One region of the Streptosporangium sandarakinum genome, then DNA from elsewhere that is predicted to be linked to it. Evidence: riboswitches for the same ligand, from Rfam matches in the RefSeq annotation. Region 1 holds a riboswitch; the other holds the start of a gene.
What was found. Region 1 has a riboswitch for glycine ahead of gcvT (glycine cleavage system aminomethyltransferase GcvT). Riboswitches for the same ligand answer to the same signal wherever they lie in the genome.
Positions count from the first base shown of each region.

Region 2: another riboswitch for glycine. It lies ahead of gcvP (aminomethyl-transferring glycine dehydrogenase); the one in region 1 lies ahead of gcvT (glycine cleavage system aminomethyltransferase GcvT).

Region 1 covers NZ_CP192034.1:1,702,943-1,714,117, forward strand. The annotation lists gene ACQP10_RS08065 (M4 family metallopeptidase) at 1-180, opposite strand, end outside; tRNA gene ACQP10_RS08070 (tRNA-Leu) at 801-873, opposite strand; partial or broken gene ACQP10_RS08075 (HNH endonuclease) at 923-1,072, opposite strand; gene ACQP10_RS08080 (hypothetical protein) at 1,158-1,394, shown strand; gene bcp (thioredoxin-dependent thiol peroxidase) at 1,406-1,873, opposite strand; gene ACQP10_RS08090 (DUF3618 domain-containing protein) at 1,985-2,323, shown strand; gene ACQP10_RS08095 (amino acid deaminase/aldolase) at 2,520-3,713, opposite strand; gene ACQP10_RS08100 (DUF6286 domain-containing protein) at 3,862-4,479, shown strand; gene ACQP10_RS08105 (glycosyltransferase 87 family protein) at 4,707-6,638, opposite strand; gene ACQP10_RS08110 (L-serine ammonia-lyase) at 6,984-8,360, opposite strand; gene gcvH (glycine cleavage system protein GcvH) at 8,438-8,827, opposite strand; gene gcvT (glycine cleavage system aminomethyltransferase GcvT) at 8,824-9,915, opposite strand; glycine riboswitch at 9,949-10,043, opposite strand; glycine riboswitch at 10,044-10,142, opposite strand; gene ACQP10_RS08125 (hypothetical protein) at 10,275-11,141, shown strand; gene ACQP10_RS08130 (hypothetical protein) at 11,149-11,175, shown strand, end outside.
Region 2 covers NZ_CP192034.1:3,643,459-3,654,633, forward strand. The annotation lists gene ACQP10_RS16730 (sensor histidine kinase) at 1-290, shown strand, start outside; gene ACQP10_RS16735 (response regulator transcription factor) at 287-988, shown strand; gene ACQP10_RS16740 (hypothetical protein) at 1,055-1,471, shown strand; gene ACQP10_RS16745 (CDP-alcohol phosphatidyltransferase family protein) at 1,790-2,389, shown strand; gene ACQP10_RS16750 (sugar phosphate nucleotidyltransferase) at 2,400-4,901, shown strand; gene ACQP10_RS16755 (FHA domain-containing protein) at 5,490-6,002, shown strand; gene ftsR (transcriptional regulator FtsR) at 6,029-6,679, shown strand; gene ACQP10_RS16765 (bifunctional nuclease family protein) at 6,758-7,228, shown strand; gene ACQP10_RS16770 (MerR family transcriptional regulator) at 7,373-7,993, shown strand; glycine riboswitch at 8,009-8,101, shown strand; gene gcvP (aminomethyl-transferring glycine dehydrogenase) at 8,262-11,117, shown strand.

The sequences.
Region 1 (11,175 bases):
CCCGTCCTTGGTGGCGAGAGCGCTGTGGCGCAGGAAGCGGTCCTTGGGAGAAGCCCGCAGGATCGCCGGTTCGGACTCCACCAGGCGGTCGGCGGCCTGGGCGGGAGTGTCGGGGGAGGCGGCCGGCGGAGCCTGGGCGGTCAGCCCGACGGCTCCGGCGGACGGGGCGGACAGTGCCACGGCGAGGCTTGACGCCGAGGCAACGAGCGCAAACGCGACAGAGCGTTTCACGCGGGTGCTCCTTTGCTGAGCGGCGGCCACGGGATCTTTTCGGAGGGGTGTCCGTGGTCCGCCGTGGTGCGTGGTGGCGAGTCCCGGAGCGCGTCCACGCACGCTGCGCGCCTGGCGAGGTGAACGGCGGAGGGGAGGGACTCGTCGGTAGCACTGGGGCTGAGAGGATTTGACCCTGCCGTAAGATCGCCGTCAATATTTCGGTCAAAAGATGAATTTTCACGATTTGGTGACAAGAGTGATCACCGCGCGGAGATCCTGTTCACGGCCCCACCCGTCATTCACGGCCGGGTTTCGGCGGGTACGGATGGGGCCCATCGCCGACCGGCCCCACCCGGCGCGGTACGGCGCGGCGGGCGGAGTGCGGGGAGGTGTTCGGGAGGGGCGGCGGCGCGCTCCTCCCCGAGGGTCGCCTCACGCGGCGGTCGCGGCGCCTCACGGATGGCCGCGGACCGCGACCTCGCGCCCTTCTTCCTCCGGGGGTGCTCGATGAAGAACGCGTCCTGCGGTGAGACGGTCACGGCGGGATCCACGGACCTGAGGACCGCCGAATCGCTTTCCATTCTTTGTGGGGCCGACGGGATTCGAACCCGCTCTGTACAGTTCCTAAGACTGCCGCCTCTACCGTTGGGCTACGGCCCCTGCTTTTTCCTGCGAGATTCCCTGTCTGAGAATGGCGGTTCGGGCAGAGAAATCGCAAGTTTTTTATTCTGTTGTCGAGCCGGTCGCCGTTGATGTGGCCGACGTGCGGGGTCAGGGCCCGGCCCGGCCAGGCTCCCCCGATCTTACAGCCCTCGCACCGGTAGGGCGCGCCCACTTCCCGCGGTGCCCGGCGCAGCACGGGGGCTTGATCCGGTGGGAGCCGGGTGGGAGCACGCGGAGGATCCGGCCCGGTGACAGACGCCGGGACGAGCGGCCTCCCCGTGGTGAGCCTGGCCGAGGAAATGGGACGCGTCGATCCCGAAGCGTTTCGGCCGGCGGCTGATGTGGGCGTGGTCGCCTCCGGCGACGGTCACGCCCAGGCGGCGGGGGACCTCGGTGACGCCGAGGGATTTCGCCGCCGCCTCGGCCGGCATTTCGGGGGCGTATTCATATTCGATGGGCACGCCCCGGGGACGGGCGGTGCGACCGACAATCCCCGGGGTGCGCTCGAATGGCTGTAAAAGGGGAAGGGCTACTGGTCGACGCCCAGCTCGCGGCGGAGACGGGCCACGTGGCCGGTCGCCTTCACGTTGTAGAGGGCCTTTTCGATTTTGCCGTCGGCGTCGATGACGAAGGTGGAGCGCAGCACCCCGACGGTGGTCCTGCCGTACATCGTCTTCTCGCCGTGCGCGCCGTACGCCTTGTGGACCTCCAGTTGCGGGTCCGACAGCAGCGGGAAGGTCAGCGCGTCGCGCTCGGCGAACTTCGCCAGCCTGGCGGGGGAGTCCTTCGACACACCGAGTACGGCGAAGCCGGCGGCGGCCAGCGAGTCGAGGCTGTCGCGGAAGTCGCAGGCCTGCTTGGTGCAGCCCGGGGTCATCGCGGCGGGATAGAAGTACAGGATCACCCGCCTGCCGCGCAGCCCCTCCAGGGAGACGGTCGTGCCGTCGGCGGCGGGAAGGGCGAAGTCCGGGGCGGCGTCGCCGGGCTCGAGTTTCATTGTGTCCCTCCGTGGAATCGTTCCCGGGTCAACTTACCGGTCGGCCCGAAGTGTCGTCGGGGGGACGGACCTGACAGACTGATCGATGTCAAGGGCGATGAGAGGAGAGCCATGGCGGACACCGATCCCATGGAGCTGGAACGGCGGATCGCGCGGACCCGTGCCGAGTTGGCCCAGACGGTGGATGCCATCGCCGATCGGGTGAGCCCGAAGAACGTCGCGCGCCGGACGGTCGCCAAGGCCGAGTCGGACGCCAGGAGGTTCCTGGTCTCGGTGGGCGAGCGGGTCGGTGAGGCGGTCGGGCTCAACCCGCGGCCGGTGCGGCCGGGGGAGGAGTCGGAGGACCTCTGGGCCGGGGAGCAGCCGGAGCTCGGGCCGATCCTGGTGGGTGTGGGGGCGGTGCTCGCGGTCAGTGCGGCGGTCCTGCTCTGGCGGCGTCGCCGCCGCTGACCCGGCGGACCGTACGGCCGGCGCCGGCGACCCGGCCCGGCCCGGCCCGCTGACCCGGCCCGGCCCGCTGACCCGGCCCGGCCCGGGGCGCGGCCGGTCGGCGCTCCACGGGCTCGCCGTCCGGGCCGCGCGGGAAGGCTCACGGCGCGGTCCGGGAAGGTTCGCGGACCGCGCCGCGAAGGCCGCGGGTCCGGTCTCAGAGGAAGGTCCGGCCCTCGCCGCGGTAGGTGGGCGCCTCCTCCACGATCTTCTCGCCGTCGACGAGGTACAGGCGCGCGAAGCGTTCGGACAGCTCGCCGGCCTTGGCGTGGCGGAACCAGACGCGGTCGCCGACGCGCAGGTCCTCGGCCGCCTGGCCGAGGAGGGGCGTCTGGACCTCCCCGGCGCCCTCGTCGGGGTCGTAGCGCAGCCCGCAGGGGAGATACGGCTGGGGGAGGCGGTCCGGGCCGGGGGCGCCGGAGGCGTGGTAGCCGCCGCCGAGGACGGTGACGACGCCGGGGGCGGGGCGGCGGACGACCGAGAGGGCGAACAGCGCGGCGGGCCGGCCGGTGAAGCCGCGGTAGAAGTCGAACAGGCGGGGATGGAAGAAGCCGGATCCGGCGGCGATCTCGGTGACGGCCTTCTCGCGGGCGGTCTTCTCGATGCTGCCGGTGCCGCCGCCGTTGACGAACTCCAGGTCGGCGACCTGGCGGACGGCGTGGACGATGCGGCCCCGGCGGGAGACGAGCTCGCGCCGCGACCTGGCCTGCATCCACCGGATCGCCCGGGTGCGGGCGGGGCTGCCCGGCGCGGCGTCGCCGACCCCGGCGATCTGGGCCTCGTAGGCCATCAGCCCGACGAGGCGGAAGCCGGTCCGCTTGGCGATGTCGGCGGCCAGGTCGGCGGCCTGGTCGGCCTCGCGTACGGCGGAGCGGCGGGCGCCGACCCGGAGCCGGCCGCCGAGCGCGACGAACCCCGCGTCGATGTCCAGGCAGACCCGGATCTCGTGGCGGTCGCGGACGCCGGCCACGGCCGACTCGACGAGGTCCAGGTGGTCGGGGTGGTCGACCATGATCGTGATCTCCCGGGCCGCGCGGCCGTCGGCGGCCAGTTCGGCGAGCGCGGCGCGGTCGGCGGTGGGGTAGGCCACGAGCACGTCACGCAGCCCGGTGGAGACGAGCCAGAGGGCCTCGGGCAGGGTGAAGGCCATGATGCCGGCGAAGCCGTCCATGGCGAGGATCCGTTCGAGGACGGGGCGGGAGCGGATCGACTTGCTGGCGACCCTGATCGGCTTGCCGCCGGCCCGCCGGACCATGCTCTCCGCGTTGGAGCGCATGGCCGCCAGGTCGAGGACGGCGAACGGGGGGTCCAGGTGCGCGGTGGCCCGGTCGTAGCGCTGACGGTCGTCCATGACCGCAGGATAACCCGGCTACACCGAACGTGAGTAGTATTCATGTTCACTGGGCGGCGGTAAAGTCTCCCGCCAGGGCGATCCCAAGATCATGAAAATGGCAGGTCGCGGCCCGCGCGAGGGCCTCCGGCCGGTTAAGCCTGGGGGCGTGACGAGTAGCCTTCAGGAGACCGCGGGGGTCGGGGGGACGACGGCCGAGGAGCAGCAGCACGCCGCCCGCCGCCGGGCTGTACGGCTGTTCCGCCCGGCCAGGAGCCCGGCCGGCGTGGTGGTCGCCCTGATGACGTCCACCGCGCTGTCGGCCGCCGCCGGGGTGACGGTCGGGATGGTGACGGACCACCCGCTGGGGCGGGTGCCGTACCGGAGGATCGCCGTCGGGCCCGGCGCCGCCGCCTGGTCGGACCCCGCCGTGATCCTCGTCTCGCTGGGCGCGATCGTGGCCGGCGCCGCGCTGCTCACCCTCGCGCTGCTGCCGGGACGCACCCGGCTGGTGCCGCTGGAGACCTCCGACCCGCGGCTGTACATCGGCCTGACCAGGAGCGCGCTGCGCCGTACGCTCCGGGCGGCGGCCGAGTCGGTGGACGAGGTGACCGGCGCGCGGGTGCGCCTCGGCGCGCGGGACATCGAGATCACGGTCATCAGCGGCGCCGAGCGGACCGGCCCCCTGCTCCGCCAGGTCGGCACGGTGGTGGGCGACCGGCTGGCGGGCCTGGGCGCGATCTCCGAGGGGGAGATCGTGGTACGGCTCCGCAGGCGGAGGCTCTAGATGGCCGGCGGACGGGGGAGACGGATGGACGGGGGTCGCGGATGAGGCCGTACCGGGGAAACCGCGTCGGGCTCGCCGTCGTCGGGCTGGCGCTGGCCGTGGCCGGCCTCTACGGCTTCCTGCGCGGGGAGGGCAGGCTCCCCTGGCCGCGTGGGGAGCGCCTGCTGCCCCGCGGGCTGCCCGCCCACGCGGCCGAGCACCCGTGGGCGGGGTGGGCGGCCGCACTGCTACTGACGGCGCTGGCGCTGCTGTCGATCCGCTGGCTGATCCGGGCCGTGGGGCTGGGACGATGGGGGAGCCGGAGCGGCAGCGCGACCGCCATGCTGGGGGTTGCGCTTAAAGAAATCGAAGGGCTCAGCCGGATCCGCGTCCGGTGGGTCAAATGCGACCGGCTGCGGATCTCGGTGACCTGCGGGCCGTCGTCGGATCTCGCGAAGCTCGTCGCGCGGCTGAACCGCGACGCGGTCGGCAAGGTGCGCCGGACGGTCGGCGACGACGATCTCGGGGCGGTCGTCCGGCTGCACGTCGGACGGCGCTGACCCTCCGGCCCGGGACCCGGCCGGGGCGGCGGGCGCCGCCGGCCGGTCCGTCCACGGGTCCCGGTCACCCGCATCCGGGAAGGCACCGGGGAAGGCGCCGGGGAAGGCACCGGGGAACGCGCCGGCCGTCATGGGCGACCCCGCCGCCGCGGGCGGGAGCGGATGCACGAGCAGGTCGCTCAACCCGGCCGTCGGGACCGCCGGGCCGGACGCGTCCCGGGCCTCCCGGGAGGCCCGGGAGAAGGCCAGCCCGGCCGCCAGGCAGGCGAACGGCAGCGCGGGCACCACGTACCGGTGGTCGAAGGCCGCGATGAACGGCGGCAGCGCCAGCAGCGTCGCGCCGGCCGCCCACGGCAGCAGCACGGCGCCGCCGAGCCGCCGGATGCGCGCCAGGACGCCGGCCAGGCCGATCAGTATGATCACGGCGATGAACGGGCCGCGCAGGTAGCCGTACAGCTGGTAGTCGCGGAGCAGCCCGGCGTACGGCTCGGCCAGCACGGGCCGGCCGGAGGCGCCCTGGTAGGCGACGGTGATCTCCTCGGCCGTCCGGCCCTGGGAGGCGGTCCCCTTGGGGAAGGGCCTGGCCGTCTCCGGGAAGACGTAGGCGCTCTGCGGGCCGGGGGTGGGGTAGACGCGGCGGTTCCAGTCGAAGATGTGGACCACGTCGGTCAGGCCGGTGCGCAGGAAGTCGAGGGGCTGTGCCCTGATGGCCTGGGCGGCGAAGTCGCCGGCGAGCCGGTCGCGCTCGGCCCAGCTCCCCTTGACCTTGTTCAGCGGGGAGGAACCGTCCCAGATGTAGACCGGCGGGGCCTTGCGCTCGCTGACCGGCTCGTCGGGGCACAGGGCGGCCTCCGGGCCGGCCGGCCTGATCTTCGCGCAGTCGGCGAAGGTGAGCGTGCGCGCGTACAGGAAGGCGTTGCCCCGGGTCATCCCGTAGGTGCCGTACTCGGAGCGGAACCAGGCGGCGTAGGCGCCGAGGCCCAGCGCGGCGGCCACGGCGGTGGCGGTGACCGCCCGCCAGCCGGCCCGGCGGATCACCAGGCAGACGAGGACGACGGCGGTCAGCGGCAGGCCGATCGTCCGGGTGGCGGTCGCCGCGGCCAGCAGCAGCCCGGCGAGCAGACCGGCCCGGACGCCCGGCCGCTCCCGCCGCATCAGCAGCGTGACGGCCAGCACCGCGAGGAACTCCATCAGGGAGTCGGCCATGACGAGGTGTTCGAGCTGGACCTGGTGGACGTCCAGCAGGACCGGCAGGGCGGCGAGCGTGGCGCCCCAGCCGGGCAGGCCGCCCTGCCGGCGCAGCACGAGGTAGACGCAGGCCGCCGTGGCCAGGCCCAGCAGGTGCTGGACCACGACGACGGCCGGCACGCTGGACAGCGGGTGCAGCAGCCACAGGAACAGCGAGTATCCCGCGGGCCGCGACTCCATGGGCCGCGGGTCGAGGCCGCCGTTGAGGTAGACGAAGGAGTCGGCCCAGAACCACAGGGCCGGGCGGTAGCCGAGCACGGCCAGGGCCCGCAGCGCGCCCCCGGCCAGCAGCGCGGCCAGGAATATCCGGTGGGCGCCGAGGAAGCGGAGGATGCGCGGGGAACGGCGGTCCGGACGTACTCCCGCTGACACCTTCCGACCTCCCGGGTTCGTCTGGGGCGGGAGGCCCCTGCGGCCGGGACCTCCGCGACGAGCCAACCAGCATAGGCCGCGCGGCGAAGATCAGGTGCGAGAAGGTGGCTTTTATGCCGATTCGGTGGTCTCGCGCCGGAGACGTCCCCGCGCGGCGGCCGGTCCGGAGGGCGGGAAACCCGGTCCGGAGAGCGGGGAACTCAGGCCGAAACCGGCGGGGGGAGACCCGTCCGCCGTGCCGCCCCGGCCACCGGATCGAATCCGGCGGGAAGGCCCGTCCGCCGTGCCGTCCCGGCGACCGGACCGGGCCCGGCGGGGGAGACCCCTGCCGGGCCCGGTGGCGGGTCAGCACTCGATGACGTTCACCGCGAGCCCGCCGCGGCTGGTCTCCTTGTACTTGTCGAGCATGTCCCGGCCGGTGTCGCGCATCGTCTTGATCGCCTTGTCCAGCGAGACGAAGTGCCGGCCGTCGCCGCGCAGCGCGATCCGGGCGGCGGTGATCGCCTTGATCGAGGCCACCGCGTTGCGCTCGATGCACGGGATCTGCACCAGCCCGCCGATCGGATCGCAGGTCAGGCCGAGGTTGTGCTCGATGCCGATCTCGGCGGCGTTCTCCACCTGCTCCGGGGTGCCGCCCAGTGCCTCGGTGAGCCCGGCCGCGGCCATCGAGCAGGCCGAGCCGACCTCGCCCTGGCAGCCGACCTCGGCGCCGGAGATGGAGGCGTTCTCCTTGAACAGCACGCCGATCGCCCCGGCGGTGAGCAGGAAGCGCACCACGCCGTCCTCGCCGGGCGTCGGCGTGAACCGGTGGTAGTAGGTGAGCACGGCCGGGATGATGCCCGCGGCGCCGTTCGTCGGGGCGGTGACGATCCGGCCGCCGGCCGCGTTCTCCTCGTTCACCGCCAGCGCGTACAGCGAGACCCAGTCCATCGCCTGCAGCGGGTCCCGCTCGGGCGACTCGCCGCTGAGCCGCCGGTGGAGCTGGTGGGCCCGGCGGCGGACCTTCAGCCCGCCGGGCAGCACGCCCTCCTTGTCGATGCCGCGCCGCACGCACTCGCCCATGACCCGCCACAGGTTCAGCAGGCCGTCGCGGATCTCCTGCGCGGAGCGGCCGAACGCCTTCTCGTTCTCCATCATCAGCCCGGAGATCGACAGGCCGGTCTCGGCGCAGTGCGCCAGCAGCTCGGCGCCGGTCGTGAAGGGGTACGGCACCGCGGTGTCGTCCGGCTTGATCCGGTCGGCGCCGGTGGCGTTCTCGTCCACCACGAACCCGCCGCCCACCGAGTAGTAGACCTTCTCGCGGAGAGTGTCGCCCGCCTCGGAGAAGGCGGTGAAGCGCATGCCGTTGGGGTGGTGCGGCAGCGAGATCTTCCGCTCGAAGACGAGGTCCTCACCGACCACGAAGGGGATCTCGTGCGAGCCGTACAGCCGGACGGTCCCGCTCTCGCGCATGGCGGCCAGCCGCTCGTCGACGGTGTCGACGTCCACCAGCTCGGGCTTCTCGCCCGACAGGCCGAGCAGGACGGCCTTGTCGCTGCCGTGGCCCTTGCCGGTCAGCCCGAGCGAGCCGTACAGGATCGCCTCGACCCGCGCGGTCTTCTCCAGCAGTCCGTCCTGGGCGAGGCCGCGGGCGAACCTGTGCGCCGCGGCCATCGGGCCGCCGGTGTGCGAACTGGACGGGCCGATACCGATCTTGAAGAGATCGAAGACGCTGATCGCCATTGATCTGGTCCTTGCTTGCGTCGCCGTGACCACGCGCGCCCCGCGGCCCGCGTGGTCACGGCTCTGGTGAGAGGAGGTCAGGACTCACCGGAGGTGAGCACGCCGTACTCCTCGGCGGACAGGAGGTCCTCGGGCTCGCCCTCCATGCGGATGCGGAAGAGCCAGCCTTCGCCGTAGGGGTCGCTGTTGACCAGCGACGGGTCGTCCACGACCGACTCGTTGATCTCGGTGATCTCGCCGCCCACCGGGGCGAAGATGTCGCTCACCGACTTGGTCGACTCGACCTCGCCGACCGCGTCGCCCGCGGCGACGGTGGAGCCGACCTCAGGGACCTGCACGTAGACCACGTCACCGAGGGCCTCGGCGGCGTAGGCCGTGACGCCCACGGTGAGGGTCAGGCCGTCGTCGATGCCCGCGACCCACTCGTGCTCCTTGGTGTACTGCAGGTCACCGGGAATGCTGCTCACTTTTTCCTCCTGTAGAAAGGCAGGTCGACGACCTCGACCGCTTCATGGGTACCCCGGATGCTCACGGCCAGACCCTCGGAGCGGTCACTGTCCACGTAGGCCATGGCGATGGGCCGGCCGAGGGTCTGGGACGGGGCTCCGCTGGTCACCTCGCCGACGACGGTGCCGTCGTCGGCGACGACCACCGGGTAGCCGTGGCGGGGCACCCTGCGGCCGGTCGCGATCAGTCCGACCAGGCGGCGCGCGGGCGGGACGTCCCTGAGAGGCTCCAGGGCGGCCCGGCCGACGAAGTCGCCCGGTTTGTCAAACCTCACCACACGGCCGAGCCCGGCGTCGAACGGGGTCAGCCCGGCGGTCAGCTCGTTGCCGTACAGCGGCATGCCCGCCTCCAGGCGGAGCGTGTCGCGGGCGGACAGACCCGCCGGGACCAGACCGTGCGGACCGCCCGCCTCGGTCAGCGCCGCCCACAGCGGCTCGGCGTCACCGGCGGCGGCGAACAGCTCGAAGCCGTCCTCACCGGTGTAGCCGGTGCGGGCGATGAGGACCTGGATCCCGGCGACGGTCGCGGGCAGGCCGGCGTAGTACTTCAGGCCGTCGAGGTCGGCGTCGGTGAGCCCGCCGAGGATGGCGCGCGAGTTCGGGCCCTGCACCGCGACCAGCGCGTACTGCTCGGAGCGGTCGTCCACCGCGGCGTCGAAGTCCTTGGCCCGGCCGGTCAGCTCGGCGGCGACCCGGGGGTAGTTGGACGCGTTGGCGACGACCATGAACTCGTCGGCGGTCAGGCGGTAGACGATCAGGTCGTCCAGCACGCCGCCGTCCGGGTCGACGATCATGGTGTAGCGGGCGCGGCCCGGCTCCAGCGCCGACAGGTGGCCGACCAGCGCGTAGTCGAGGGCCTCACCGGCCTGCGGGCCGGTCACGAAGATCTCGCCCATGTGGGAGAGGTCGAACAGGCCCGCCGCCTGGCGGACCGCGTTGTGCTCGGCGGACTCGCTGCCGTAGCGCAGCGGCATCAGCCAGCCCGCGAAGTCGGTCAGGGTGGCGCCGAGAGCCTCGTGGACGCCGCGCAGCGGCGTGGGTCGGGACATGTTCGCACCTCAGGCAGGGGACGGATGAGAGCATCCTCCCCCTCTGTCATTGATGCCTGAGAGCTTCGCCCGGTTTTTGCCGGACTTTCACCTTCGGCGAGGCCACGTGGCCTGCTTTCCAGAGATCACCTACCCGCACGGTCCTTTGCCTTGAGAGGTTCGCGGGGAGGGCTTGCTCCTTCAGGGGTCCTGGTCTGGATGTCAGGACGCTCTCCCGCACGGGTTCATCGGTGCCGTGGCCAGCCTAACCGGCCGTGCCCGCCGAGCGAAATCCCTTGCCGGGGGAAACGTGCGCCTTCGTCCGGCCGTACGGCGGGGCAGCCGTACCGTGGAGATTCCTTGCATAGTCTGATGAATCGATGGACGACTTCTTCCGCGAGAGGATCCTGGACACGGGACGGCTGCCGCTGTTCTGCTTCTTCGTCGCGCTGATCGTGGCGTTCGTGCTGACCAGGATCAACGTCCGGCTGATCCGGGCGAAGATCGGCTGGTTCGGCGACGTCAGCGTCGGCGACATGCACATCCACCACGTGGTGTTCGGCGTGGTGCTGACCCTGCTGGGCGGGGTGGCGGGGCTGGTCGTCTCGGGCATCTCCCAGGGCTGGTACGCCGTGACCGCCGCCGTCTTCGGCGTGGGGGCCGCCCTGATCCTGGACGAGTTCGCGCTGATCCTGCACCTCCGCGACGTCTACTGGGAGGAGGAGGGGCGGGCGTCGGTGGACGCGGTGTTCACCGCGATCGCGATAACCGGTCTGCTCCTCACCGGCCTGCGCCCGCTGGGCTGGGAGGACTCCGACGGCACGCCGCGCGGGGCGTGGCTCACCGCCGGCGCGATCGTGGCGAACCTCGTGCTGGCCGTGGTCACCCTCCTCAAGGGGAAGATCTGGACCGGTCTGGCCGGCCTGTTCCTGCCGCCGCTGCTGATCGTGGGGGCGGTGCGGCTGGCCCGTCCGGGCTCGCCGTGGGCGCACTGGTTCATGGCGCCCGGCTCCCGGCGGCCCCGGCCCCGGAAGATGGCCAGGGCGGTGCACCGGGAGAAGCGCTGGCGGCACCCGGTCATCCGCGCGAAGATCGCCTTCCAGGAGTTCGTCTCCGGCCGGCACGACCTGCCCTCCACCCGCCGCCTGGCCAGGCTCCAGGACCGCCAGGAGCACGCCGCGAGCCGGGGCCGCCACGAGCACGCCGTGAGCCGGGACCGCCGCGAGCACACCGCGGGCCGGGAGTGAGCCGGCCGTGAGCGAGCTTCCGTCCCGCTGGGAG
Region 2 (11,175 bases), 1.9 Mb from region 1:
CCCCGGCGCATCCGGGCGCTCCGGAGCCCCCGGAGTCCGGGGCCCGGGGGCTCCGCGACGCCCTGCCCGGCGCCGGGCAGGGCGTCGCGGGGATGCGCGAGCGGGCCAGGGCGCTGGGCGGGCGGCTGTCCGCCGGCCCCGACGGGGCGGGAGGATGGCGTCTGGCGGTGACGCTCCCCGCCGACCCCGCGGACCCGGCGGCTCTGGAGGGACGGACCGGCCGGCCGGGATGGACGGGCTGGAACAGGGTGTGCCATGAGGACCGGACGGTCCCGGAGGAGGCAACGTGATCAGGGTGGTCGTCGCCGACGACCAGGCGCTCGTGCGCGCCGGCGTGCGGATGCTGCTGGAGGCGGCCGGTGACATGGAGGTCTGCGGGGAGGCGGTGGACGGCGCGCAGGCCGTACGGCTGGCCGAGGGGCTGCGCCCCGACGTGACGCTGATGGACCTGCGCATGCCCCGGATGGACGGCCTGGAGGCCACCCGGCGCGTCCTGGCGGCCTGGCCCGCGGCGCGGATCGTGATCCTCACCACGTTCGCCGAGGACGAGAACGTCTACGCCGCGCTGCGCGCCGGGGCGATCGGCTTCCTGGTCAAGGACGACGAGCCCGGCCGGATGGTCGACGCGGTGCGCCGGGCGGCCACCGGCGAGCCGCTGCTCGCCCCCTCGGTGCTGCGCCGCGTCGTGGAGCGGGCGCTGGCCGCCGAGGAGCAGGCCGCCGCGCACGTCCCGGCCGGGCTGACCGACCGGGAGCTGGAGGTGCTGGCGCTGGTCGGGGCGGGCCTGTCCAACGCCGAGATCGCCGACGCGCTGCACGTGGGCGTCACCACGGTCAAGAGCCACGTCTCCACCGCCATGGACAAGCTGGGCGTGCGCAACCGCACCCAGGCCGCGGTGGTCGCGCACCGGATCGGGCTGGTCGACGCCGGCTTCCGTCCGGTCGGGTATCCGCCCCGGGGCGGATCGGCGCATCCGCCCCGGGGGTGACGACGCGGCGGCCCCTGCTCCGCCACGATGTGTCCCGAATCGTTCATCCGAGGAAGGACACCTCTCATGCAGGAGGTCATCACCCGGCCGACGGCGGACGGCCGTCCCGTCCCCGCCGGCCTGTTGTACGGCCTGCGCGTCCTGGTCACCGCCCAGGCGGCCGGCCTGATCGTCGCGGCCTCGTTCGCCGGCCAGGCCGTACGCGGAGGGGAGGCACTGGCCGAGACGCACGTCATGGCCGGGATGGTGGTGCACCTGATCGCGCTGCTGCAGGTCGTCGCCGCCGTGCTGGTCTGGCGGCCCGGCCGGGGCGCCGGCTGGCCCGCGCTGGCCAGCCTGGGCCTGCTGCTGATCGGCCTGGGCCAGCACTTCAGCTGGGAGATGCTCGGCACGCACGTGCCCAGCGGGCTGGCGCTGTTCGGCCTGGCCGTGGCCGTGCTGATCTGGGCCTGGTCGTCCCGCGCGGCGGTGCGCCGCTCCTGACGGCCCCTCTCCTGACCGGTCCGCTTCTGGCCGGTCCGCCGCTGACCGAGTCCGCGTCGCGCGCCGTCCCCGGCGGGCGTGCGGAAGACCCCCGCGCCGCCGTGGTCCCCCCGGGACCACGGCGTTTCGGCGTTCCCGGGGCCGGGCCGTCCGGACCGGCGCGACCCGGTCGGACCGGGCGCCGTACGGGGCGGGCCGGGCGGGGACGCCGCCGGAAGGGAGGGGGGAGGCCGCGGGCCGTACCCGTAACAGGGATACGGTTCGCGCATGCCCCGCACAGGTAGGGTCGGCATCAAGTACGGGAGGGGAGACATACCGGTGAATCCGGAAGCATCGGAAACCGAGGACCGTATCTGGACGGTCCCCAACGCGCTCAGCCTGGCCAGGCTCCTGGGTGTGCCGGTCTTTCTGTGGCTGGTGCTGGGCCCCAAGGCCGACGGCTGGGCCGTCGGGCTGCTGATGCTGGCCGGCTTCTCCGACTGGCTGGACGGCAAGATCGCCCGCGCGTGGAACCAGACCAGCAGACTCGGCCGCCTGCTGGATCCGCTGGCCGACCGCCTCTACATCCTGGCGACCCTGCTCGGCCTGGCCCTGCGCGACATCATCCCCTGGTGGCTGGCGCTGGCGATCCCGCTGCGCGACGTCATGATGCTGGGCATCCCGCCCATCCTGCGCCGCCTCGGGTACGGCCCCGCGCTGCCGGTGCACTTCCTCGGCAAGGCCGCCACCGCCAACCTGCTCTACGCCTTCCCCCTGCTGTTCCTGGCCCACCACGACTCCTGGTACGCCGATCCGGCCCGGATCGTCGGCTGGTCGCTGGCCATCTGGGGAACGGGCCTGTACTGGTGGTCGGGAGTGCTGTATTGGGTACAGGTGCGGCAGCTCGTCAAAGGAGCCAAACGCCTTAAAACGCCTTAAGAGGTGATTCATGAAGGCCGTCGTGATGGCGGGCGGGGAGGGGACACGGCTCCGGCCGATGACCGCCAACCAGCCCAAGCCCCTGCTCCCTGTGATCAACCGGCCGATCATGGAACACGTGCTGCGGCTGCTGCGGCGGCACGGGTTCACCGAGACCGTCGTCACCGTGCAGTTCCTGGCCGTCCTGGTGCGCAACTACTTCGGCGACGGCGACGAGCTCGGCATGAGCCTGCACTACGCCACCGAGGAGACGCCCCTCGGGACCGCCGGCAGCGTCAAGAACGCCGCCGACAAGCTCCGCGACGAGCCGTTCCTCGTCATCTCCGGCGACGCCCTCACCGACATCGACCTGACCGACATGGTGCACTTCCACCGCGAGAACGGCGCCATGGTCACCATCGGCCTCAAACGGGTGCCCAACCCCCTGGAGTTCGGCATCGTCATCGTCGACGAGCACGGCCGGGTCGAGCGGTTCCTGGAGAAGCCCACATGGGGCCAGGTCTTCTCCGACACCGTCAACACCGGCGTCTACGTGATGGAGCCGGAGATCCTCGACGAGATCGCCCCCGGCGTGCCGGTCGACTGGTCGGCGGACGTCTTCCCACGGCTGCTGGCCCGCGGCGCCCCGCTGTACGGCTACGTCGCCGACGGCTACTGGGAGGACGTCGGCACCCACGAGAGCTACCTCAAAGCCCAGGCCGACGCCCTGTCGGGCCGGGTGAAGCTCGACATCGACGCCTTCGAGGTCTCACCCGGCGTCTGGGTGGCCGAGGGCGCCTCGGTGGACCCCGACGCCGTGCTCAAGGGCCCGCTGTTCATCGGCGACTACGCCAAGGTCGAACCCGGGGCCGAACTGCGCGAGTACACCGTGCTGGGCAGCAACGCCGTGGTCCGCGAGGGCGCCTTCCTGCACCGGGCGGTGGTCTGCGACAACGTCTACGTCGGGCCCGGCACCCACATGCGCGGCTGCGTCGTCGGCAAGAACACCGACCTGATGACCGGCGTCCGGATCGAGGAGGGCGCCGTCGTCGGCGACGAGTGCATCATCGAGGCCGGCGCCTACCTCTCCTCCGGCGTCAAGGTCTACCCCTTCAAGACCATCGAGGCCGGCGCGGTGGTCAACACCAGCGTCATCTGGGAGCCGCGCGGCCAGCGCGACCTCTTCGGTCCGCGCGGCGTCTCCGGGCTGGTCAACGTAGAGATCACCCCCGAGCTGTGCGTACGGCTGGCCAGCGCCTACGCCACCACGCTCAGCAAGGGCGCCTCCGTCGTCACCTCCCGCGACTCCTCCCGCGCCGCGCGGGCGCTGAAGCGGGCGGTGATCAGCGCGCTGAACGCCAGCGCCATCAACGTGCTGGACCTGGAGGCCACCCCACTGCCGGTGTCGCGCTTCCACACCGCCCGGGAGAACGCGGTCGGCGGCATCGCGCTGCGCACCACCCCCGGCGACCCGCAGAGCGTGGACATCGTCTTCATGGACGAGCACGGCGCCGACCTGTCGCAGGCGGCCCAGCGCAAGCTCGACCGGGTCTTCGCCCGCCAGGAGTTCCGGCGGGCCTTCCCCGGAGAGATCGCCGAACTGCGCTTCCCGCCCCGGACGGTCGAGGACTACACCCACGAGCTGCTGCGCCACGTGGACATGCGGGGAGTCCGCGACGCCGACATGAAGATCGTCGTGGACTGCGCGGGCGGCACCTCCGCGCTGGTGCTGCCGAGCCTCCTCGGCCGGGTCGGGGTGGAGGTGCTGACCGTCAACAACCGGCTGGACGATGCCTCTCCCACCGAGACCCTCGCCGAGCGCCGCCGCGACCTGCAGCGGCTGTCGGAGCTCGTCAGCTCCTCCCGGGCCGCCTTCGGGGTGCGGTTCGACCCGGTGGGGGAGCGGATCGCACTGGTGGACGAGCTGGGCCACCTGATCAGCGAGGAGCGCGCCCTGCTGGTGGTCCTGGACCTGGTGGCGGCCGAGCGGTGCGCCGGCCGGGTGGCGCTGCCGGTCACCACCACCCGGGTGGCCGAGCAGGTCTGCCGCTTCCACGGCGTACAGGTCGAGTGGACCGCCACCGCGGTCGACGCGCTCACGAGCGCCGTCCGGAACCAGGAGATGATCTTCGCGGCGGACGGGCGGGGCGGCTTCGTCGTGCCGGAGTTCGGCCCCACCGTGGACGGCCTGGCCGCGTTCCTGCGTCTGCTCGGTCTGGTCGCCAGGACCCGCCTGTCGCTCAGCCAGATCGACGCCAGGATCCCCGAGGCCAAGCTGCTGCGCCGTACGGTGCCGACGCCGTGGGCCGCCAAGGGCGTGGTGATGCGCTCGGTCATCGAGGCCGCCCAGCACCACCGCATCGACACCACCGACGGGGTGCGGATCGTCGCCGACGACGGAGCCTGGGCGCTGGTGCTGCCCGATCCGGCCGAGGCCGTCACCCACCTGTGGGCCGAGGGCAACGACGTCGACACGGCGCAGGGCATGCTGGAGCACTGGGCCCGGGTCGTGGAGGAGGCCGCCGGCATCTGAGCCCCGCGAGGGGGCGCCGGTGTCTGGACCGAGGAGTGAGCGAGCGAACGACGAGGGAAGGCACCGGACCAAGAGCCCCCGAGCCGCGACGCGCAGCGTCGCCGTGAATCCCGTGAGGGGGCGCCGGTGTCTGGACCGAGGAGCTTAGGAGCGAAGCGACGGAGTGACGAGGGAAGGCACCGGGCAAGAGCCCCCGAGCCGCGACGCGCCAGCGTCGCAATGAACACAGCGAGGGGGCGCCGGTGTCTGGACTGAGGAACGCAGGAGCGAAGCGACGGAGTGACGAGGGAAGACGCCGGGCAAGAGCCCCCGAGCCGCGACGCGCAGCGTCGCCGTGAACACAGCGCAGCGTCGCCATGAATACAGTGAAGTGCGACACTCCAGCGCGGCGGCATGGACCGGAAGTGCCACCCGGCGGTAACTTTGTCCCGACCGAACCCGCGGTCGAGCGTCGGCCTTGATCTTTGCGTCTCATTGGTGTATGTTGCGGCATTCGCAGTCAGAGAAAATACTTGAGAAGCGAAGAAGCGAGGCGCGCATCCCTGAGCACCGTTGCCGCGTCTTCGCGGTAGGAGGCCGAGCCGATCGATGCCGAGCGTCTACTGCACGCAGTGCGGGCATGCCAACCCTGAGGATGCCCGTTTCTGCTCCCAATGCGGTTCGCCGCTGACCAAGTACGAGTCACCCGGAGACAGCACGTCCACCATCTCCCTCTCCGGGATCGAGGCGTACGAGGCGGAGACCGGAGAGACGCTCCTCGCCGAGCGGCAGGCCGTCGAGCAGTTGCCTCCGGGCTCCGCTCTGCTCGTCGCCATGCGCGGCCCCAATGCCGGCAGCCGCTTCCTGCTGGACAGCGATCTGACCACCGTGGGGCGTCACCCCGACAGCGACATCTTCCTGGATGACATCACCGTCTCGCGCCGCCATGTGGAGTTCTACCGGCGCGGCGGCGGCATGTTCACCGTCCGTGACGTCGGCAGCCTGAACGGCACCTACGTCAACCGTGAGCGGATCGAGGAGGTGCCGCTCTACGGCGGGGACGAGGTGCAGATCGGCAAGTTCCGGCTGGTCTTCCTCACCCGCGGCGCCTCTGGAGGATGATGAGCTCGCAGGCCGCTCGTGCGCACATGAGCATCGGGGAGGTGCTCGCCCTGCTGCAGGGCGAGTTCCCCGACGTCAGCATCTCCAAGATTCGTTTCCTGGAGGGCGAGGGGCTGATCGAGCCGGAGCGCAGCCCCTCCGGCTACCGCAAGTTCACCTACGCCGACGTCGAGCGGCTCCGCTACATCCTCAGCGAGCAGCGTGACCGCTATCTTCCGCTGCGCGTGATCAAGGACCGGCTGGAAGCGGCGGACCGCGAGGAACGGCCCGTCGCCCCGCCCCGGGCCCTGCCCGACGAGCCGGTCAGGGAGGTCCGCCTCACCCGCCAGGAGCTGCTGGCCGCCGCCTCGCTCTCCGAGGAGGCTTTGACCGAGCTGGAGGACTTCGGCCTGGTGGAGGCCGTGGCCCGCCACTACGACGCCGAGGCCCTGGCGGTGGCCCGCAGCGTCGGCGCCCTGGCCGCCTTCGGCCTGCGCGCCCGCCACCTGCGGGTGGTCAAGGCCGCCGCCGAGCGCGAGGCCGGCCTGGTGGAGCAGGCCATCGCGCCGCTGCTGCGCCGCCGGGGCCCCGGCGCGATCGCCAAGGCCGACGAGACGGCCGGGGAGATATCCGGGCTCCTGCTGGAATTACACGCCTCGTTGCTGCGTTCCGGCGTTCGAGGGGCCCTGGGCCGGTGAGCCCTGGCCGGACGGCCGTAGCCCCCCGGATGTTACGTTGAACGAACCGGTCGAAATCCAGCGAAGATGGAGCAGCCCGTGTTGCAGATGGAGGTCGTGGGCGTTCGGGTTGAGATGCCTTCCAACCAGCCCATTGTTCTGCTCAAGGAGGCACATGGGGAGCGCTATCTGCCGATCTGGATCGGCATGACCGAGGCCACGGCGATCGCCATGGCCCAGGCCGACGAGCCGCCGCCGCGGCCGCTCACCCATGACCTTTTCCGCGACGTGCTCGACGCCCTGGGCGTCCGGCTGAGCACCGTCAACATCGTCGCCCTCCGGGACGGCATCTTCTTCGCCGATCTCGTGTTCTCCAACGGGGCCGAGGTCAGCGCCCGCCCGTCGGACTCGATCGCCCTCGCGCTGCGCACCGGCGCCCGCATCTTCGCCAGCGAGGACGTGGTCGCCGAGGCCGGGGTGGTCATCCCCGACGACCAGGAGGACGAGGTGGAGAAGTTCAGGGAGTTCCTTGACACAATCACGCCCGAGGACTTCGGCCGCGCGGGGTAGGTATTTCGGTGCATTTACGCTTCACGACGCGCCGGGTGGGGTCGTTGACTGGGCTTGGCCCCGAGCCTACGGTGCAAGTGAACCCCGGGGCCGCGCGTAAACCCCCAGATCAGGCCGCGGGATGAGAGAAAGCCGGAGGTCCGCGTGGCGGTCAGCAGCGGCGAGGGTAGAAACGCCGATCAGGATGACCCGGGACGGCGCGGGAAGGCCCACCAGCGTGCGGGTGAAGAGGGCCTGCTGTTCGACGGGGCACCGGTGAACCCGCCCGCCGACATCGGCTACCGCGGCCCCACCGCCTGCGCCGCCGCCGACATCACCTACCGCCAGCTCGACTACTGGGCCCGCACCGGGCTCGTCGAGCCCACCGTCAGGGCCGCCCAGGGTTCCGGCTCCCAGCGACTGTACGGCTTCCGCGACATCCTCGTCCTCAAGGTCGTCAAACGCCTCCTCGACACCGGCGTCTCCCTCCAGCAGATCCGCATCGCCGTACAGCACCTCCGTGACCGCGGGGTCAGCGACCTCGCCCAGATCACCCTGATGAGCGACGGGGTCAGCGTCTACGAGTGCACCTCGCCCGACGAGGTCATCGACCTCCTCCAGGGCGGCCAGGGCGTCTTCGGCATCGCGCTGGGCCGCGTCTGGCAGGAGGTGGAGGGCTCCCTGGCCGATCTGCCAGGCGAGCGCGCGGAGGCGTCCCAGAGCCCTTTAGGCGATCATCACGCGGATGAACTGGCCCGCCGTCGCAGAGCCCGGCGGACCGGGTAAAGTTGGTCTGGCCGCAGACGCCGTGCGGGAGAGTCCCCGGCTGGACCGGGGCGCCGAAGGAGCAACCCTCCCCGGAATCTCTCAGGCACCCTGTACCGCACGGACGAGGCGACTCTGGAAAGCAGGTGCGCCCGCCAGGCGTGTCTCACCGACGGTGAAAACCCTCCCCGGCGGGGAAGGTGAAGCTCTCAGGTGGAGATGACAGAGGGGGAGATCCGGCATACGCCCGCGCTCAGCGCCGGTCTCCACCAGCCCCGGGAGGCTTTCCATGACCGACCTGTCACCGCTCGGTGAGCTCAGCTCCCCGCCGTTCTCCACCCGCCACATCGGCCCGGCCGACGACGACCAGGCCCGCATGCTGGAGACCGTCGGCTTCGCCTCGGCCGCCGACCTCCTCGCGGTGGCCGTGCCGGAGGTGATCCGCACCGCCGACCGACTCGATCTCCCGCCGGCCGCGAGCGAGCCGGAGGCCATCGCCGAGCTGCGGGCCCTCGCCTCCCGCAACACGGTGCTCACCTCGATGATCGGCCTGGGTTACCACGACACGATCACCCCGGCCGTCATCCGCCGCAACCTTCTGGAGAACCCGGGCTGGTACACCGCCTACACCCCCTACCAGCCGGAGATCTCCCAGGGCCGCCTGGAGGCCCTGCTCAACTTCCAGACGGTCGTGACCGACCTGACCGCCCTCGACGTCGCCGGCGCCTCCCTGCTCGACGAGGCCACCGCCGTCGCCGAGGCGATGACCCTGGCCCGCCGCGCCGGCAAGGCCCCCTCCAACGTGTTCGTCGTCGACGCCGACGCCCTGCCGCAGACCAAGGCCGTGCTCGCCACCCGCGCCGAGCCGCTCGGCATCGAGCTGGTCGAGAGCGACTTCACCGCCGAGCTGCCCGACTGCTTCGGCGTGCTCGTGCAGTACCCGGGCGCGAGCGGCCGGATCAGGGACTTCCGCTCCATCGCCGACGCCGCCCACGCCCGCGGCGCCCAGGTCGTCGCCGCCGCCGACCTGCTGGCCCTCACCGTGCTGACCGCCCCCGGCGAGATGGGCGCCGACATCGCGGTCGGCTCCACCCAGCGGTTCGGCGTGCCGATGGGCTTCGGCGGCCCGCACGCCGCCTACATGGCGGTCCGCGACGGTCTGCAGCGGCAGATGCCCGGCCGCCTGGTGGGCGTCTCCCAGGACGCCGACGGCCGCCCCGCCCACCGCCTCGCACTGCAGACCCGCGAGCAGCACATCCGCCGCGAGAAGGCCACCAGCAACATCTGCACCGCGCAGGTGCTGCTCGCGGTGATCGCCGGAATGTACGCCGTCTACCACGGCCCCGAGGGGCTGCGCCGGATCGGCCGCCGCGTCCACCGCCACGCCGTCGTGCTCGCCGAGGGCCTGCGCCAGGCCGGCGTCGAGGTCGTCCACGACGCCTTCTTCGACACCGTGCTGGCCCGCGTGCCGGGCCGCGCCGCCGAGGTCGTCGCCGCGGCCCGGGACAACGGCATCAACCTGCGGCTGGCCGACGACGACCACGTCGGCGTCTCCTGCGACGAGAAGACCGAGCTGCCGCACATCGAGCAGGTGCTGGCCGCCTTCGGCGTCAGCGGCGCGGTCCTGGCCGACCTCGACGCCTCCGCCCACGACGCGCTGCCCGCCGCCCTGACCCGGACGAGCGACTTCCTGACCCACCCGGTCTTCCACAGCCACCGCTCCGAGACCGCCATGCTGCGCTACCTGCGCAGGCTGCAGGACAGGGACATCGCGCTCGACCGGTCGATGATCCCGCTGGGCTCGTGCACCATGAAGCTCAACGCGACCACCGAGATGGAGCCGATCACCTGGCCGGAGTTCGCCGGCCTGCACCCCTACGCCCCCGCCGAGCAGGGCGCCGGCTACGCCCAGCTGGTCGGGGAGCTGGAGGGCTGGCTGGCCGAGGTCACCGGCTACGACGCCGTGTCGATCCAGCCCAACGCCGGCTCCCAGGGCGAGTTCGCCGGCCTGCTCGCCATCCGCGCCTACCACCGGGCGCGCGGCGAGTCCGGCCGCGACGTCTGCCTCATCCCCTCCTCCGCGCACGGCACCAACGCCGCCAGCGCCGTCATGGCCGGCATGCGGGTCGTCGTGGTCGCCTGCGACGACGACGGCAACGTCGACCTCGACGACCTCGTCGCCAAGATCGAGAAGAACCGCGACCGGCTCGCCGCGATCATGGTGACCTACCCGTCCACGCACGGCGTCTACGAGGAGGGCATCACCCGGATCTGTGAGCTGGTGCACGAGGCCGGCGGCCAGGTCTACGTCGACGGCGCCAACCTCAACGCGCTGGTCGGCCTGGCCAAGCCGGGGCAGTTCGGGGCGGACGTCTCCCACCTGAACCTGCACAAGACCTTCTGCATCCCGCACGGCGGCGGCGGCCCCGGCGTCGGGCCCGTCGCGGTCCGCGCCCACCTCGCCGAGTACCTCCCCGGTCACCCGCTGCGCGACGGCTCGCCGGTCGGCCCGGTCTCGGCCGCGCCGTACGGCTCGGCGGGCATCCTGCCGATCTCCTGGGCCTACATCCGGATGATGGGCGCCGAGGGTCTCCGCGCGGCCACCGAGCAGGCCATCCTGTCGGCCAACTACCTCGCCCGCCGCCTGGCCCCGCACTACCCGGTCCTCTACACCGGCCGCGGCGGGCTGGTCGCACACGAGTGCATCATCGACCTGCGCCAGATCACCAAGGAGACCGGCGTGACCGTGGACGACGTGGCCAAGCGCCTCATCGACTACGGCTTCCACGCGCCGACGATGTCCTTCCCGGTGGCCGGCACGCTGATGATCGAGCCCACCGAGAGCGAGGACCTGGCCGAGCTCGACCGGTTCTGCGACGCCATGATCGCGATCCGCGGCGAGATCGCCAAGGTCGCCTCCGGCGAGTACGACAAGAAGGACAACCCGCTGCGCAACGCCCCGCACACCGCCGACTGCCTGGTCACCGACGACTGGAACCACCCCTACGGCAGGGTGGAGGCGGCCTACCCGCTGCCGTCGCTGCGCGAGGACAAGTACTGGTCGCCGGTCCGCCGCATCGACCAGGCCTACGGCGACCGCAACCTCGTGTGCTCCTGCCCGCCGCTGTCGGCCTACGAGGACTGACCCGCGAGGGGGCGCCGGTGTCTGGACCGAGGAGTGAGCGAGCGAAGCGAGCGAGTGA